DNA from 2 places in the Oerskovia jenensis genome. Region 2 is predicted to be linked to the other one. Evidence: predicted binding sites of a transcription regulator. Region 2 holds the regulator's gene; the other holds the start of a gene.

Region 1 (8,920 bases), 1.4 Mb from region 2:
GCCCGCAGCGGCAGGCCGTACTCGAGCACGCCGTCGGGCAGGCCCAGGAACTCGACCTCGTCGACGCCCACGATCGCGGCCGACGCGACCTGCTCGGCCTCGCGGACGCGGCGCGCCTCGTCGGGCGCGAGGCCGTCGATCCCGGCCTCGCCGCTCGTGACCATGGCGTAGACCACGGTCTTGCCCTGCCCTGTCCAGCGCGCGACGGCGGCGGCTGCGCCGAACTCCATGTCGTCCGGGTGGGCTACGACCGCGAGCGCCCGGGTCCAGTCCTCGGTCAGCGGGGTCAGGGGTGCCTGAGGTGGGAGGTCCATGCCTCCCACGGTATGCCAGCAGCGTCCTGGCTGGGCTGCCGAACCCGAGGTCGGTCAGACCAACCTCGGGTTCAGCGCCCTGCCGTCAGCGGATCGCCGCGACCGCCTCGACCTCGACGAGCTGGTCGTCGTAGCCGAGCGCGGCGACGCCGAGCAGCGTGCTCGGCGGGTCGTGCGGGGCCAGCGCGTCGCGCACGACCTCCCACGCGGCGACGAGGTCGTCCTGCGACGTCGAGGCGACGTAGACGGTCGTCTTGACGAGGTCCGCGAAGGTCGCGCCCGCGTCCTCGAGCGAGACCCGCAGGTTCGCCATGGTCTGCGCGGCCTGGGCGCGCACGTCCCCGACGCCCACGGTCGCCCCGTCGGCGTCGAGCGGGCACGCGCCTGCGGCGTAGACGAGACGGGCGCCGGAAGGGACGACGGTCGCGTAGGCGTACTCGGCGACGTCGGACAGGCGAGGGCTGCGCACGAGCCGTGCGACGGGGGCCGACGGATCGGTGGTCGACGGTGCAGCGGGGGCAGAAGGCACGGGTTCTCCTCGGGGTCGATGGGGTGTCCCCCGATCCTCCGTCATCCGGGCACGGGGATCCAGGCATTTCGGGCTCGGCGCGGGCCCGGGGGCGCGCGATAGCGTGGCCCTCATGACGTCGAACGGTTCTCCGGTCACGCACCACGCCACCGCGATCCTTCACGACGGGAGCACCCTCCTCGTCGAGGTCACGGGGACGGGCCCCGCCGTCGTGCTTCCGGTCAACCCGGTCCCCGCGACGGGGCCGCAGGCCGACGAGCTCCGGACGTGGGGCGTCGATCCCGCCCTCGGCCGGACCTTGGTCGACGCCCTCTCCCCCACGTTCCGCGTGGTCGCGGCCGACTACGAGGGCCACCGCATGGCTCACCCGGCACCGGGCTCGCTGACCCCGGAGAACGTCGCGGCCGACCTGCTCGCGATCGCCGACGCCGCGGGGGCCGAGACTTTCGCGTACTACGGCTACTCGTGGCTCGCCCTGAGCGGCCTCCAGCTCGCGCTGCGCACTCCGCGCCTGAGCGCTCTCGTCATGGGTGGCTTCCCGCCGCGGGGCGGCCCGTACGCGGGCATGCTCGCGGTCACGCGCGCGACGCACGCCATGACGGCCGCAGCCCCCGCGGCGCCTGGCGAGCCCACGGACGGCCCGACGGCGCAGCGCGAGGCGAGCGACGTCGTCGGGCGGGAGGAGCTCGCTCCGGCGACGGACGCCGCACCCGAGGAGACGGGCGCGGCCGGGGACCCCGAGGACTTCGACTGGGACGCGTTCGACATGACGCTCGGCGAGGACCAGACGCGCCAGTTCGTGACGCTGTACGAGGCGCTCGACGATTTCGACGACCAGGCTGCGCTGACCGAGGTGACCTGCCCGCGCCTCGCGTTCGCCGGGACCGCCGACGAGATCGAGTACGGCGAGAAGTGGGGCGGGGTGCACGTGAGCATCGGTGGCGCCCTGGCCGCACACGCCGACGAGCTCCGTGCCGCGGGCTGGGACGTGCGCCTGCTCGACGGGCTCGACCACACCCGGGCCATGCAGCCGGACGCGGTGCTGCCGGTGCTGGGCCCGTGGCTGGCCGCCGTACTCACCGGGGAATGAGCAGCGGCCCCCGGATCGGAGGATCCAGGGGCCGCGGCTCGTCGCTCAGGGGTCGGTCAGGTCAGTAGACCGTCAGGCCCTTCGCCCGGAACTGGTCGCGCACACGGTCGACCAGCTCGACGTCGGGCGCGGGGGTGTCGGTGAGCTCGTACTCGCGCCCGAGCGTCTCCCACTTGTCCCGGCCCATCTGATGGAAGGGCAGGACCTCGACTCGCGTGACCGTGCCGGGCCGGATCTCGTTGAGCGAGGCCGCGTAGTCCGCGACGACGTCGACGTGCTCGGCCTGGTCCGTCAGTCCCGGGACCAGCACGTACCGGATCCAGACCTCGACCGGGTGCTCGGCCGTGACCCCGCCGGGCAGGCCCGACTCGGCGAGCCGTCGCCCGAACCTCAGGGTGGGCTCGAGCGCACGGCCCGTGACCTTCTCGTACGTCGCGGGGTCGCCCGACTTGACGTCGAGCAGCACCAGGTCGGTGTTCGCCAGCATCTCGTCGCTCAGGTTCGCCCCGAGGAAGCCCGAGGTGTCGAGCGTGGTGTGCACGCCCATCTCCTTGGCGCCCGCCAGGATGCGCGCGGCGAACGCGGGCTGCATGAGCACCTCGCCGCCCGAGAGCGTCAGACCGCCCTTGGTGGCGCGGAAGACCGGCAGGTACCGCTTGACCCTGGCCAGCAGCTCGTCGGCCGTGACCGGCTCGCCGTCCTTCATCTGCAGCGTGTCGGGGTTGTGGCAGTACAGGCACCGCAGCGGGCACCCGTTGAGGAACACGGTCAGGCGCGTGCCCGGCCCGTCCACCGCGGTCACGAGCTCCCACGAGTGGACCGAGCCGAGCTCGCCCGAACGCATCATCGCGAGCTTGTCGTGCCGGTCGAGGTCCTCGGCCGTCGTGAGGCCGGAGACCCCGGCCCCCGTCCGGCGGCGGGGGGCCTCCGGTGCGTCCAGGTCGCTGTCGTGACCCAGGCCGTCACCGGAGGTCCGCCACGGCAGCGGAGCCGAGGCGACCCCGTCGACCCCGTAGCGGGCGGCGGCACGCGCGGGCACCTGGCCTGCTGCGGGCGTCGAGAGAGTCGTCATGATGGTTCCGCCGATCTGCGCTCAGAGAGCGCCGTGGAAGGTCCGCGAGAGGACGTCGAGCTGCTGCTCGCGGGTGAGCCGCACGAAGTTCACGGCGTACCCGGAGACGCGGATGGTGAGCTGAGGGTAGTTCTCGGGGTGCTCCATGGCGTCCTCGAGGGTCTCCTTCACCAGCACGTTGACGTTCATGTGGTAGCCGTCGCCACCGACCGACGCGTCGAGCAGACCCGCGAGGTTCGCGACCTGCTCGTCCCGGGTACGGCCGAGGCCGCTCGGCACGACCGTGTTGGTCAGCGAGATGCCGTCCTGCGCCTCGTTGTACGGCAGCTTCGCGACCGACAGGGCCGAGGCGAGCATGCCGTGCGTGTCGCGGCCGTTCATCGGGTTGGCCCCCGGCGAGAAGGGCTCGCCGGCGCGGCGACCGTCGGGCGTGTTGCCCGTGGCCTTGCCGTAGACGACGTTCGACGTGATGGTCAGGACGGACTGCGTGGGCAGCGCGTCGCGGTACATCTTGTGCGAGCGGATCTTCGCCATGAACGACTCGACGAGCTCGACCGCGATCGAGTCGACACGGTCGTCGTCGTTGCCGAACGCGGGGTACTCGCCCTCGGTCCGGTAGTCGACCACGATGCCGCGCTCGTCGAACACGGGCATGACCGTCGCGTACTTGATGGCCGACAGGGAGTCCGCCGCGACCGCGAGACCCGCGATGCCGCAGGCCATGGTCCGCAGGACCTCCTTGTCGTGGAGGGCCATCTCGAGACGCTCGTACGCGTACTTGTCGTGCGACCAGTGGATGCAGTTGAGCGCCTCGACGTAGGTCTCGGCGAGCCAGTCCATGGTCTTGTCGAAGCGGGCGCGGACGTCGTCGTAGTCGAGGGGCTGCCCCTCGGGCACGGGGGCCACGACCGGAGAGACCTGCTTGCCCGTGACCTCGTCCTTGCCGCCGTTGATCGCGTACAGGAGCGTCTTGGCCAGGTTCACGCGGGCCCCGAAGAACTGCATCTGCTTGCCGACCGCCATGGGCGAGACGCAGCAGGCGATCGCGGCGTCGTCGCCCCAGGCGGGACGGATCTGCTCGTCCGACTCGTACTGGACGGCCGAGGTGTCGATCGAGACCTTGGCGCAGAAGTCCTTGAAGCCCTGGGGCAGGCGCGGGCTCCAGAAGACGGTCATGTTGGGCTCGGGAGCCGGGCCCAGGTTGTAGAGCGTCTGCAGGAAGCGGAACGAGTTCTTGGTGACGAGCGGCCGACCGTCGTCGCCCATGCCGCCGATGGTCTCGGTGACCCACGTCGGGTCGCCCGAGAACAGGGAGTCGTACTCCGGGGTGCGCAGGAAGCGCACGATACGCAGCTTGATGACGAAGTCGTCGATGATCTCCTGCGCCTGCTCCTCGGTGATGACCCCGTTCGCCAGGTCGCGCTCGAGGTACACGTCGAGGAAGGTCGAGGTGCGGCCCAGCGACATCGCGGCGCCGTTCTGCTCCTTGACCGCGGCGAGGTAGCCGAAGTAGAGCCACTGGACGGCCTCGCGGGCGTTGGTGGCCGGGCCCGAGATGTCGTAGCCGTACGAGGCAGCCATCGCCTTGAGCTCGCCGAGCGCGCGGATCTGCTCCGCGTGCTCCTCGCGCTCGCGCACGATCTTCTCGCTGAACGGCTGGGTGTCGAGGTCCAGCTTGTCGAGCTTCTTGGCGGCGACGAGCTGGTCGACGCCGTAGAGGGCGACGCGGCGGTAGTCACCGATGATGCGGCCGCGGCCGTAGGCGTCGGGCAGGCCCGTGATGATGTGCGAGCTGCGCGCGGCGCGGACGTTGGGCGGGTAGATGTCGAACACGCCCTGGTTGTGGGTCTTGCGGTACTCGCTGAAGACCTTCTTGAGCTCCTGGTCGACCGGGTAGCCGTAGGTCTCGAGCGCGCCCTCGACCATGCGCCATCCGCCGTTCGGCATGATCGCGCGCTTGAGCGGGGCGTCGGTCTGGAGTCCGACGATGACCTCGGCGTCCTTGTCGATGTACCCGGGCGCGTGGGCCGTGATGCCGGCGGGCGTGTGCGGGTCGACGTCGTAGATCCCCTTCTCGCGCTCGACGGGGAACATCTCGGAGAGCTTGGCCCAGACGCCGGTCGTGCGCTCGGTGGGTCCGGCGAGGAAGGAGTCGTCACCCTCGTACGGGGTGTAGTTGCGCTGGATGAAGTCACGCACGTCGACCGTGTCCTGCCAGGGACCTGCGGTGAAGCCGGCCCAAGCGGGGACGGTCGCGTCGTCCTGGCCGCCAGTGGTGCTGCGAGCCTCGGAAATGCTGGTCATATCACTCTCCTCGACGTCCACGCCGCGCAGCCTGCGCGGCGGGGGTAAGACCTTGGTCGACGCGGGAAATCCGTGCCGTCCTGCCGTTCTCCTTCGCCCTTTCAGGCTACGACCTGCGAAGGGTGTCGGCGTGGCAAAGACGCTGTCACCTGGCTCACAGGTCGTGGCGTCGAATCGAGGTCCGACGCCGAGAGAACGGCGGATTTCCAACCCTTCTACGACCTAGAACATGCATCTAAGGGAGTTCATTCCACCTTGTGACGGTCTTCACATGACCTTTTCAAGAGAGTCCTTCGACCCTTCGTTCGGGACCAAGGTCCCTTGCGGAACGCCCCTCGACCCGCACATTTCTCGGATCTACCGAAAAGCCTCACCCTACGGTCGCCCGTGCACGTTCGCACCCACGCGCGGCGACGCGCGGTCGGGGGCCGAGGAGCACGTCGAGATGCCGCCCGTCGCCACCCGGCACCGGGCCCGGTCCGCGACGAGCGGCATCTCCAGGCGAGTTGTCCGACACGCCTCGACGTCCCTATGCACGGGCCGACCGCCCCACCGGTCGCCACCCCCGAGGCTGCGCAGCGCCGCGAGACCCGGGCGGACCCGGCGACCACCCAGGGGCACGACGCGTCCCCCTGCGTGCGAAGAGCCCCCCGTGCGTGTGAGACTGCCTCGATGCGAACCATGGGAGTCGAGGAGGAGTTCCTCCTCGTCGGGCCCGACGGCATCCCCACCGCCGTCGCGACCGAGGTCATCGAGTCGTCCAGCACCACCGAGGTCACCGAAGGAGGGCTCGGCGCGTCGGGCGGCTCACGCCCGGACGCCCCCGACGGCACGCCCGGCGGCGACCTCGAGCTCGAGCTGATGGAAGAACAGCTCGAGACCGGCACCCACCCCTGCGCAGACCTGTCGGAGCTCGCCCAGGAGATCCGCGACGGGCGTGCGCGGGCCAACAAGGCCGCCGAGCAGCGCGACGCGCGCATCGTCGCGCTCGGCACGTCCCCCGTGCCCGTCTCGCCCACCACGGTCGGCAGGCTCCGCTACCTCGCGGCACGCGCGGCGTTCGGGCTCACGGCACGCGAACAGCTCACGGGCGGCTGCCACGTGCACGTCGCGGTCTCCTCGGACGCCGAGGGGGTCGCGGTCCTCGACCGCATCGGCCCCTGGCTCGCCCCGCTGCTCGCGCTGAGCGCCAACTCGCCGTACTGGCAGGGCGAGGACAGCGGGTACGCGAGCTTCCGGTCCCAGGTGTGGTCACGGTGGCCGACGGCGGGCCCCGCCCCCTCGTTCGGCACGCCCGAGGCGTACCACGCCACGGTCGACGCGCTCGTCGCCACGGGCACGATCCTCGACACCGCGATGATCTACTTCGACGCCCGGCTCTCGGCGTCCTACCCGACCGTCGAGATCCGCGTCGCGGACGTGTGCCTCGACGCCGACACCGCGACCCTGCTCGCGGCCCTGGCCCGCGGCCTCGTCGAGACCGCGGCACGCGAGGCCGACGCGGGCGTCGCCGCGCCCATGCTGCACCCCGAGCTCCTGCGCACCGCGTCCTGGCGGGCCGGGCGCTCCGGGATCTCGGGCGACCTGGTCTCGCCGCTCACCTGGAAGCCCGCGACCGCGCACGACGTCGTGGGGCAGCTCGTCGCACACGTGCGCGAGGCGCTCGTCGACGCGGGCGACCTGGACGCCGTGACCGAGCTGCTGGGACGGCTGTGGTCGACCGGCGGCGGTGCCGGACGTCAGCGGACGTGGTTCGCCGGGTCGGGGGACCTGCGCGCCGTGGTCGAGCGCGCCGCCGAGGCGACCCTCGCCTGAGTCGGCGATCGCGCCCCGGGCGACGAAGACCCGGGCGAGGCGCCCTGACGGCCCGGGCGGCGCCGTCGGGCCCCGCCGTCCACCGCACACACCACGAGGGGCGCGGACCGTGCGGTCCGCGCCCCTCGTGGTGTCGTCCGGGCGAAGGTCCGCCCGCTGGGCGTTAGAGCAGCGCGAGCGCCGTGAGCGCGTCGCGCGTGACGTCCTGCGCCGTGAGGCGGTGCGTGGTCTTGATCTGGTCGATCGACATGTGGTCGAGGAAGACCGTCGGCAGCCCGAGGGGGACGACCGGGACGGTGACCCCGGCCTCGACCGACCGCTGCCCCAGGAGCGAGCCCACGCCGCCGTCGGCGAGGCCGTCCTCGATCGTGACCACGAGGTCGTGCTCGCCCGCGAGCTTCACGAGGGCGGACGGCATGGGCAGGACCCAGGTCGGGGACGCGACCGTGACGTCCACGCCGTGGGCCGCGAGCGCCTCGCCGGCCGCCATCGCGGTGCCCGTCATGGAACCGACACCCACCAGGAGCACCTTGCGGGGGGTCGCGGCCCTGCCCTTCTTCGCGGGCACCGCGTCGTGGCGTGCGACGACGTCGACGCCGTCGAGCGTCTCGATCGCGGGGATGGGCTCGACGACCGCACCCTTGGGGTACCGGACGACCGAGGGCGCGTCGTCGATGTCGACCGCGTGCCGCAGGGCCTCGCGCAGCGTCGCCTCGTCGCGCGGCGCGGCCAGGTGCAGGCCAGGCACGATGCGCAGCATCGCCATGTCCCACATGCCGTTGTGGCTCGCGCCGTCCTCGCCCGTGATGCCCGCCCGGTCGAGCACGAACGTGACCCCCGCCTTGTGCAGCGCCACGTCCATGAGGACCTGGTCGAAGGCACGGTTGAGGAAGGTCGCATAGACCGCGACGACGGGGTGCAGGCCCGCGAAGGCCATGCCCGCGGCCGAGGTCGCGGCGTGCTGCTCGGCGATGCCGACGTCGAACGTGCGCTCGGGGAACGCCTCGGCGAACGGCGCGAGCCCCACGGGGTGCAGCATGGCCGCGGTGATCGCGACGACGTCGGGGCGGCGGCGGCCGATCTTCACGATCTCGTCGGCGAAGACGGACGTCCAGCCGAAGCGCGAGGGCGCGACGGGCAGCCCCGTCTCGGGGTGGATCTGCCCGACCGCGTGGAAGCGGTCGGCGACGTCCTGCTCGGCCGGGGTGTAGCCGCGGCCCTTCTCGGTGATGACGTGCACGATCACGGGTGCCCCGTACGAGCGGGCCCGCACGAACGCGTGCTCGAGCGCCTCGATGTCGTGGCCGTCGACCGGGCCGACATACTTGATGCCCAGGTCCTCGAACATCCCCTGGGGTGCGACGACGTCCTTGAGGCCCTTCTTGAGCCCGTGCAGCCACTCGTACGCGAACCGGCCGGGAGCCCCCGAGCGCGAGAGCGTGCGCTTGCCCCAGTCGAGGAAGTTCTCGTAGCCGCGCGTGGTGCGCAGGGTCGACAGGTGGTGCGCCATGCCGCCGATGGTCGGCGAGTAGGAGCGACCGTTGTCGTTGACGACGATCACCAGGCGCCGGTCCTGGCTCTCGGCGATGTTGTTGAGCGCTTCCCAGGCCATGCCGCCCGTGAGGGCGCCGTCGCCGATGACCGACACGACGTGCCGGTCGCGCAGACCGCGCACCACGTTGGCCTTGGCGATCCCGTCGCCCCAGCTCAGCGCGGTCGACGCGTGCGAGTTCTCGACGATGTCGTGCGGCGACTCGGCGCGGCTCGGGTAGCCCGACATGCCGTCGCGCTTGCGC
Region 2 (8,920 bases):
CGCGACGCGCATGCTCGTCACCTGGCGCCAGGTCCAGCGCAGGCTGCCGCGCAGGCCGAGCGCGGGGAGCTGCGGGGCCGGGGTGGCCGCGGCGAGGGTGTCGGTGTCCGGGGAGGTGGCCCCCCGCGTGCGGCCCGACGGCGTCGCGCCGCTCCCGGGAGCGGTGTCTCCCTCGGGGGTGCCCGCCTCGGGCTCGGGGTGGCTGTAGGCGTCGTCGATGCCCTCGGGGCGGTACAGGTCCTTGTCGCTCATCAGATCACCGTCTCGAAGCCGGTGATGAGCCCGCTGAGGCGCGCGGTCCAGGTGCCCCAGACGCCCGTCACGAGGGCCAGGCCGATGAGGATGAGCATGCCGCCGCCGATGCGCATGATCGCGACGCGGTGGCGCCGGAGGAAGGCCACGGCCTTCTTGGAGCGCTCGAGCCCGATCCCGATGAGCAGGAACGGGATGCCCAGGCCCAGGCTGTAGGCGATCCCGAGGATCGCTCCACGTCCCACGGTGGCCTCGTCGAGCGAGAGGGCCATGACGGCCGTGAGGGTCGGGCCGATGCAGGGCGCCCAGCCGAGGCCGAACACGATGCCGAGCAGCGGGGCGCCCCAGAGTCCGGCGGTGGGGCTCAGGTGCAGGCGGCGGTCGCGCTGGAGGAACGGCACGGCCCCCATGAACGCGAAGCCCATGAGGATCACGACGACCCCGAGGACGCGCGTGATGACGTCCTCCCACTCCTTGACGTGGACCCCGATGGCGCCCGCGGCGACCATGAGCAGCACGAACACGAGCGTGAAGCCCGCGACGAACAGGCCCACCCCGGTCACGACGCGCCAGCGCCCGGTGGTCCGGGCCGTCTTCAGGGCGGTGCCTCCGCCACCCGCACGGGTGCCGACCGTCCCTGCGTTGGTCGCCGCGAGCCCGCTCACGTAGCCGACGTAGCCTGGCACGAGGGGCAGGACGCAGGGCGAGGCGAACGACACGAGTCCCGCGAGGATCGCGACCGGCACGGCGAGCAGCATCGAGCCGGAGAACGCGGTCGTGGCGAACGTGCTGCCGACGTCCGCGGCGAACGAGAGGGGGCCCATGTCTCAGGCGCTCTCTGCGAGCAGGTCGTCGACGAGAGCGCCGAGCGTCGAGCCCTCGGCGCGCCCGATGACGCGCGCGGCGACCCGGCCCTCACGGTCGAGCACGACGGTCGTCGGCACCGCCTGGAGCGGGACGGAGCCCTCGAGCGCCGCGATGGCCTCGCCGCGCGTGTCCTCGATCGAGGGGTAGGGCACCTCGAACGTGCGCTCGAACGCGAGCGCGGCCCCGGCGTCGTCGGTGCTGTTGATGCCGAGCAGGTGCACGCCCTCGGGTCCGCGGTCGTTCGCGAGCGCGACCAGGTCCGGCGCCTCGGCCCGGCACGGGGCGCACGCCGCGTACCAGGTGTTGATGACGACGACGTCGCCCAGCCACTGCGAGGTGTCGACCGCGCCGCCCTCGAAGTCCGTGCCGGTCAGGACCACGGGCTCGTCCCGGTCGGAGACGTCCCACGTCTTGACCGAGCCGTCGCCCGAGACGTAGCCCTGGCCCACGACGTCGTCGGGGCTCGTGGCCCCCGACTCCTGGGAGCAGGCGGACAGGACCAGGCCGATCGAGACGAGGGCGACGATCCCGGAGGTCGCGCGGGCGCGACCATGCCGGGCACGGGAGGGGCGGATCATGGCAGCACTGTCTCCCACCTGCCTGTGCACAACCTGAGAAGCGGCTGGTGTCTCACGCGCCCGAGACCTTCGCGGCCCCGGGCAGCAGGTCGGCGACCGGCTCGGTGTAGTGGATGCCCACGAGGCGGTCGCCGTCGAAGCGCAGCGACGTGAGCGACGCGAGCGAGCACTGCCGGTTGCGCGGGTCGTGCCACAGGCGCTTGCCCTCGAAGGCCAGACGGGAGATCCAGATGGGGAGCTGGTGGCTCACCAGCACGACCTCGCGCCCCTCGGCCTGGGCCCGGGCGTCGTGGATCGCGGCGTGCATGCGCGCGACCTGCTGCTTGTAGGGCTCGCCCCACGAGGGGCGCATGGGGTTCCAGAGGTAGGGCCAGTGGCCCGGGTGGCGCAGCGAGCCGTCGCCCACGCCGAACTTCATCCCCTCGAAGTGGTTGCCCGCCTCGATGAGACGCTCGTCCGTCCCGAGCGGCAGCCCGAAGGCCTCGGCAACGGGGGTCGCGGTCTCCTGCGCCCGCTGGAGCGGGGAGGCGATGACCAGGGCGACGTCGAAGGGCTCGGGAGCGACGTCGTCGGGCAGCGCAGGCGCCCCCTCGGCGGGCTTGCCCGCCAGGTGCCCCGCGACGCGACGCGCCATGGTGTGCCCGAGCTCCGAGAGGTGGTAGCCGGGGATTCGACCGTAGAGGATGCCGTCCGGGTTGAAGACTTCACCGTGACGCATGAGGTGGACCGTGGTTGCGACCATGGGGTCCAGTGTCCCAAAGTTCTGCCCGCGCGGTGCACGCGGACGGCGTGCTCCCGGACACAGCGTGTCCGCCCCGGGCCCTCGGGAGCCACTACTGCGGTGACGCCTCGTCCGCGAGGCGGCAGGCCTCGGCGATCGCGGCCATGGCCTCGCCGAGGTTGCGGAACTGCTCGGGGGTCAGGACGTCGACCATGAAGCGGCGCACCGCCCGCACGTGCGCGGGGGCGGAGGCGACGAGCTCGGCGTAGCCCGCGTCGGTCATGACGCAGTTCACACCGCGACGGTCGGTCTCGCTCGCGGAGCGCCGGACGAGGCCCCGCGCCTCCATGCGATGGACGGTGTGCGTCACGCGGGACCGGGACCGCGCGAGCCCGTCGGCGAGGGCCGACATGCGCATGGTGTGGTCGTCGGCCTCGGAGAGCCGCACGAGCAGCTCGTACTCGCCGAGCGTGAGCGCCGAGTGCTCCTCGTGGTCCCTGCTCAGGGACTCGACGAACCGGGCCGTTCCGTCGAGGTACTGGCGCCACGAGTGCTGCTGCGCCTCGTCGAGCCAGGGTGCGTCCTGCGGCGCGACCGTGCGCCTGTCCTGCTGAACCGTCATCTCCGCCTTCATCGCTCACGCCCCCACCGTCCGAACAACGCCTCAGTCTCCCATCCGGGAACACGTCCGCTCGACAGGGAATAGAGGGACGGGGGCTTGCGTTGATGCGTTCGTATGAAGTTGAATCTTCAACTAATGGCACGTCGACGGCGCGCCTGACGCAACGCAACTCGACCCTTCAGGAGACATCCATGGCCACGAACCTCCCCGCCGGACTGACCGCAGGCACCTACGCGATCGACCCCTCGCACTCGCAGGCGACCTTCACGGTCCGCCACGCAGGCATCTCCAAGGTCCGCGGCTCGCTCGCGATCGCCGAGGGCACGCTGAACATCGGTGACGACGTCGAGTCGTCCAACGTCGTCGCCGCGATCGACGCCAAGTCCGTCAACACCGGCGACGCGGGGCGCGACGGCCACCTCCAGTCGGCCGACTTCTGGGACGCCGAGAAGAACCCCACCTGGAACTTCGTCTCGACCGCGGTCGAGGCCGACGACGACGACTTCGTCATCGCGGGCGACCTGACCATCAACGGCGTGACCAAGCCCGTCAAGCTCGAGACCGAGTTCACGGGCACGGCCGTCGACGCCTACGGCAACTCGCGCGCCGGGTTCGAGGCCGAGACCGAGATCTCCCGCAAGGAGTTCGGCCTGACCTGGAACGTGGCCCTCGAGGCCGGTGGCGTGCTCGTCGGCGACAAGATCAAGATCGCGCTCGACCTCTCGGCCATCAAGCAGGCCTGAGCCTCTCGCCCCCGACCGGCCCCGCGTCCTGACGCGGCCGGTACGCCAGGAGCCGGCGACCCGTGACGGGTCGCCGGCTCCTGTGCCGTCCAGACGTCCGCAGCGCTCCCGGACTCCGCTCGGGCCTGCTCGCGCGCGTCCTGCCGGCCCGACGGCGCCCCGCACCGAGGCCGTGCGGTCACGGCCCGTGCAGCCGCCCTAGGCGCCGGTGCCCTCGACGCCGGGGTCGTGCCCCGCCCCGTCGGCGCCCCGGTTCGCGAGCGCCCTGGCCTGCGCGTGGAACGCCAGGATCTGCAGCTCGCTCCCGACGTCGACCGACCGCACGATCACGTCCTCGGGAAGCTGGAGCGCACGCGGCGCGAAGTTCAGGATCTCCCGCACCCCCGCGGCCACGACCCGCTCCGCGACGTCCTGCGCGACGTGCGCCGGGGTCGCCAGGACGACGATCGTGACGTTCTCGCGCGCGAACACCTCTTCGAGCGCGTCGACGTGCTCGATCACGAGTCCCGCGGCCTCGGTGCCCACGACGTGCGGCGAGGCGTCCAGCAGCGCCGCGACCTCGAACCCGCGCGTGCCGTAGCCCGAGTAGTTCGCGAGAGCGTGCCCCAGGGAACCGATGCCGACGATCGCGATCCGGTGCTCGTCCTCGACGCCCAGCGCGGACGTGATGTAGGTCGCGAGCGAGTCGACGACGTATCCCACCCCTCGCGTGCCGTAGGAGCCCAGGAAGGACAGGTCCTTGCGCAGCTGCGCGGACCCTACGCCCGCGAGCTCCGCGAGCTCGGTCGACGACGTCGTCTCGACGCCCCGCCCCTCGAGGTCGCGCAGCGCACGCAGGTACGCGGGGAGCCGCGCCACGGTCGCGCCAGGAATGCCGGTATCACCCAGGGTCTCTGCCACCCGAACCACCCATGCTTCGTCATGTCGTCGTCATCGTTGACGATCTCGCTGTCCTGCTGTCTCGGATCATCCCAGGCTCGGCGCCCGCGGCGGAACGTCAGCCAGTGGCGCGCCCCCGCGAGAGCGCCCGGGCCAGCCTCGCTCCGTCGACCTGCCAGAACCCTTGCTGGACGCCGTCCACGGTCACGACCGGGACGTAGTCACCGTACTGTGCCGCGAGCGCGCCGGACGGGTCGGAGTCGACGTCGACCTCGGTCCAGCGCACACCCTGGTCGGCGCACACGGCGCCCACGACCTCGCGAGCCGCCTCGCACAGGTGGCACCCGACGCGACCGTAGAGCACGACACGCGCGGGCGCACTCGTGGCCTGGTCTGCGTCACGTCCGACGGCGGGCTCAGGAACCTGTCCTGCGGAGGGATCTGCGGGGCTCACGACCCCAGCCTACGCATCTCGGACACCCCCTCCCGCCGACCGTCCGGCAGCGGCACCTGGCGAGCGCCGTCGGCGGGCGGCTGCGGGCGCCGATAGAGTGGACGTCATGCCGACGTCTGCTCCTGGGTCCACCCATCCCACGGCAGCCTTCTTCGACGTCGACAACACCATCATCCGCGGCGCCAGCTCGTTCCATCTGGCCCGTGCGCTGTACCAGCGGGGGTTCTTCTCCACGCCGGACCTCGTGACGTTCGCCCTCCACCAGGCCCGCTACCTCCTCCTCGGGGAGAACAAGCGGCAGATCGACCAGGTGCGCAGCCGGGCCCTGGACCTCGTCGCGGGCCGCTCGGTCGCCGAGGTCGTCGCGATCGGCGAGGAGGTCTACGACCAGGTCCTGTCGCTGCGGATCTTCCCCGGCACCCAGAAGCTCCTCGACGAGCACATCGCCGCAGGCCACCAGGTGTGGCTCGTGTCCGCGACCCCCCTCGAGATCGGGCAGCTCATCGCCCGCCGCCTCGGGGCGACCGGCGCGCTCGGCACGGTCGCCGAGCACGAGGAGGGTCTCTACACCGGACGGCTCGTGGGCGACATGATGCACGGGCGGGCCAAGGCAGCGGGGGTGCGCGAGCTCGCCGAGCTCCACGGGATCGACCTGTCGGCCTCCTACGCGTACGGCGACTCGCTCAACGACGTGACCATGATGCAGGCCGTGGGTCACCCGTGCGCGATCAACCCCGACACGCGGCTGCGTCGGCACGCCAAGGACGTGGGCTGGCCCATCCGCGAGTTCCGCGGCAGGCGCCGCCGCGTCGCCGGCCGAGGGCTCAAGACCGCGAGCTGGGCCGGTGCCGCGTGGGTCCTGGGGCTCGTGCTGCGTTCGATCCGCCGCTCGATCAAGGGCCGCGCGGGCCTCTGACGCCACCCGCCGTGAGCCGCGGCCACCTGGCGGCGGCCCACCCCCGGCGGGCGTGCGCCGCGGGCCGTCCCGCGACGCCGGCCCGGGCGTCGGCTCGGCGAGCACGCCGCCCGACGAGGGTGGTGCGAGCATGCGAAGAGCCCGGCACCCCTGGGGGTACCGGGCTCTCGCGACAGCCTGCGCGGTGACCGCGCAGCGCTGCTACTTCTTGTTGCGACGCTGGTGGCGCGTCTTGCGAAGCAGCTTGCGGTGCTTCTTCTTGGCCATACGCTTGCGGCGCTTCTTGATGACGGAGCCCATGGGTCCTCACAATGCTGGATCGGTGTGCGATCGGGATCGCCCCGATCAATGGTGGTCCACGGCTGATCGGGAACCGACCAACACGAGAAAAAGTCCGTCTCCTAGACTACCTGCTCCCGGCGGGTGGCCCGAAATCGACGCCGGGTGACGTCGTCGGGCCGCGGGAATCCCCGTCCCCTGACCGACGTGCCGTCTCGCCCGACCCCACGTCCGGCGCGGCGCGGCGCGGGTCAGTCGAAGTGCGCGTCCAGTCCCAGCAGCGGGAAGACGGCCTTGCGGGTCGCGACCACGGCGCGGTCCACCTCGTCCTCCGGGTCGTAGCCCTTGCCCCACGGCGTGAAGGCGACGTCGCCGTCTCCCATGAGCGTGGGCGTCTCGCGGTGCGCGACCGCGCTGATGTGGTCCCGCCACGCCCCCGGGACGGGGGTCGAGGGCGCGACCGGCGCGTGCACGACCTCCGCCACGACGTTCGACCAGGCGTACGGGACGACCGACGTGACCGAGTAGCCCCCGCCACCCAGGGCGACCCATCGGCCGCCGGCGAGCTCGTGCGCGAGCTCGTGGATCCAGTGCACGGCCGCGCGCTGCGCGTCGACGCTCACGTCGAGGTCGCTCAGCGGGTCGTGGCCGTGCGCGTCGCACCCGTGCTGGGACACCAGGACCTGCGGACGGAAGGCCCGCAGCACGGGCGGCACGACGGCGTCGACGGCCCGCAGCCAGCGCGAGCCGTCGGTGCGGCGCGGCAGGGCGACGTTCACGGCCGTACCGCCCGCCCCCGCGCCGCCCGTGTCCGTGGCGTGCCCCGTGCCGGGGAACAGGGTCGCACCGCTCTGGTGCACCGAGACGGTCAGCACCCGCGGGTCGTCCCAGAACATCGACTCGACGCCGTCGCCGTGGTGCGCGTCGAGGTCGACGTACGCGACGCGCTCGGCGCCGTCGTCGAGCAGGCGCCGGACCGCGGCCGCGGCGTCGTTGTAGATGCAGAAGCCCGACGCCGCCCCGCGCTGGGCGTGGTGCATGCCCCCCGCGATGTTGACGGCGTGCAGCGCGCGCCCCGACCACACGGCCCCCGCGGCCTCGTACGACCCGGACAGGATGCGGGCCGCGGCCTCGTGCATGCCTGCGAAGACCGGGTCGTCCTCGGTGCCCAGCCCCAGGGCCGGGTCCTCGACGCCGTGCTCCGAGGCCGCGTGGACCGCGGCGACGTAGGCGGGGTCGTGGACCAGGCCGAGCACGGCGTCCGACGCGGGCGAGGTCCCGACGACCTCGACACCGGGCGCGTCGAGCAGGCCCAGGGCGCGCACGAGGCGCATGGTCAGGTCGAGCCGTGTGGGGGACATGGGGTGCCCGTGCCCGAAGTCGTACCCCAGCAGGTCCGGGCTCCACACCACCTGGGCGGCGAACGGCACGGTGTCTGGCTCGGTCACGTGCGCTCCTCGGTCCGGTGGTCGCCCAGCTCGTCGGTCCGTGCGGTCGGTGCCCGACGCACGGTCCCGCACCGCGGCGCGTGGCGGCGACGCTGGCGGGCAGGAGACACGGTATCCCCCGCACGGCCCGACGGCGCCCCGCGGTTCAGCCGGTGAGCAGCGGCCGTCCTGTGGCAGAGTTGGGCGACACATCGGCACGCACGGCGACCGGTTCGGTCCCGCAGGGGCCCCGGCGCCACCCGTCCACCCGGACGAGGACGCACGGACAGGGAGACGGAGGACCGATGGCCCAGGGCGTCTCCGGGCGTTTCTTCGCCGGTCGCGAGCTGATCGACCGCCTCGCCCGCCACTCCCCCGCGCGCCTCGCGGTGACGGTCTTCGCGGCCGTGATCTCGCTGTTCACGCTGCTCCTCATGGCGCCCTGGGCCACGACGTCCGGGAAGTCGGCGCCGTTCGTCGACGCGCTCTTCACGGCGACGTCGGCCGTGTGCGTGACGGGCCTCGTGGTCGTCCCGACGGGGACGTACTGGTCCACGTACGGGCAGGTCGTGATCCTCGTGGGCATCAAGGTCGGCGGCCTGGGCGTCATGACGCTCGCCTCGATCCTCGGCATGGCCGTCTCGCGACGCATCGGGCTGACGCAGAAGCTGCTCACCGCGTCGGAGACCAAGACGACGCGGCTCGGCGAGGTCGGCTCGCTCGTCCGGGTCGTCATCATCACCTCGACGACCATCGAGCTGACCATCGCCCTCCTGCTGCTGCCCCGCTTCATCGTGCTCGAGGAGTCGTTCGGCGAGGCGGCCTGGCACGGGCTGTTCTACGGGATCTCGGCGTTCAACAACGCGGGCTTCATCCCCACGGCCGAAGGGCTCACCCCCTACGTGGGCGACTGGATGCTGCTCATGCCGATCATCATCGGGGTGTTCATCGGCTCGCTCGGCTTCCCCGTGATCCTCAACGTCATGCGCAACCGCCGGCGCGCCTCGAAGTGGAGCCTGCACACCAAGCTGACCCTCTCGACGAGCGCGATCCTCGTGGTCGTCGCGGTCGTCCTGTTCGCGGCGTTCGAGTGGACCAACGCGAAGACGCTGGGCCCGCTGAGCCTCAACGAGAAGGTCCTGGCGTCGCTGTTCGCCGGGGTCATGCCACGGTCGGCGGGCT

What was found. The regulator Rex, encoded in region 2, represses fermentation and respiration genes when NADH is low (regulators of the CRP and FNR family bind a similar motif). The targets are predictions, from matches to a motif close to CTTGTGAANNNNTTCACAAG.
Region 1: a site for Rex is predicted at 5,564-5,583, ahead of pflB (formate C-acetyltransferase). Genes of this name have one in related genera too.

Annotation. Positions count from the first base shown of each region.
Region 1 covers NZ_JAFBBO010000001.1:123,507-132,426, reverse strand. Annotated here, with positions in the region: gene JOD49_RS00575 (PIG-L deacetylase family protein) at 1-314, opposite strand, end outside; gene JOD49_RS00570 (RidA family protein) at 400-843, opposite strand; gene JOD49_RS00565 (alpha/beta hydrolase) at 956-1,933, shown strand; gene pflA (pyruvate formate-lyase-activating protein) at 1,995-3,005, opposite strand; gene pflB (formate C-acetyltransferase) at 3,027-5,309, opposite strand; gene JOD49_RS00550 (carboxylate-amine ligase) at 5,982-7,124, shown strand; gene dxs (1-deoxy-D-xylulose-5-phosphate synthase) at 7,288-8,920, opposite strand, start outside.
Region 2 covers NZ_JAFBBO010000001.1:1,513,791-1,522,710, forward strand. Annotated here, with positions in the region: gene resB (cytochrome c biogenesis protein ResB) at 1-252, opposite strand, end outside; gene JOD49_RS06775 (cytochrome c biogenesis CcdA family protein) at 252-1,076, opposite strand; gene JOD49_RS06780 (TlpA family protein disulfide reductase) at 1,080-1,697, opposite strand; gene JOD49_RS06785 (histidine phosphatase family protein) at 1,750-2,439, opposite strand; gene JOD49_RS06790 (MarR family winged helix-turn-helix transcriptional regulator) at 2,531-3,040, opposite strand; gene JOD49_RS06795 (YceI family protein) at 3,232-3,783, shown strand; gene JOD49_RS06800 (redox-sensing transcriptional repressor Rex) at 3,982-4,683, opposite strand; gene JOD49_RS06805 (glutaredoxin family protein) at 4,781-5,116, opposite strand; gene JOD49_RS06810 (HAD family hydrolase) at 5,223-6,032, shown strand; gene JOD49_RS06815 (30S ribosomal protein bS22) at 6,234-6,332, opposite strand; gene JOD49_RS06820 (acetoin utilization protein AcuC) at 6,563-7,759, opposite strand; gene JOD49_RS06825 (TrkH family potassium uptake protein) at 8,044-8,920, shown strand, end outside.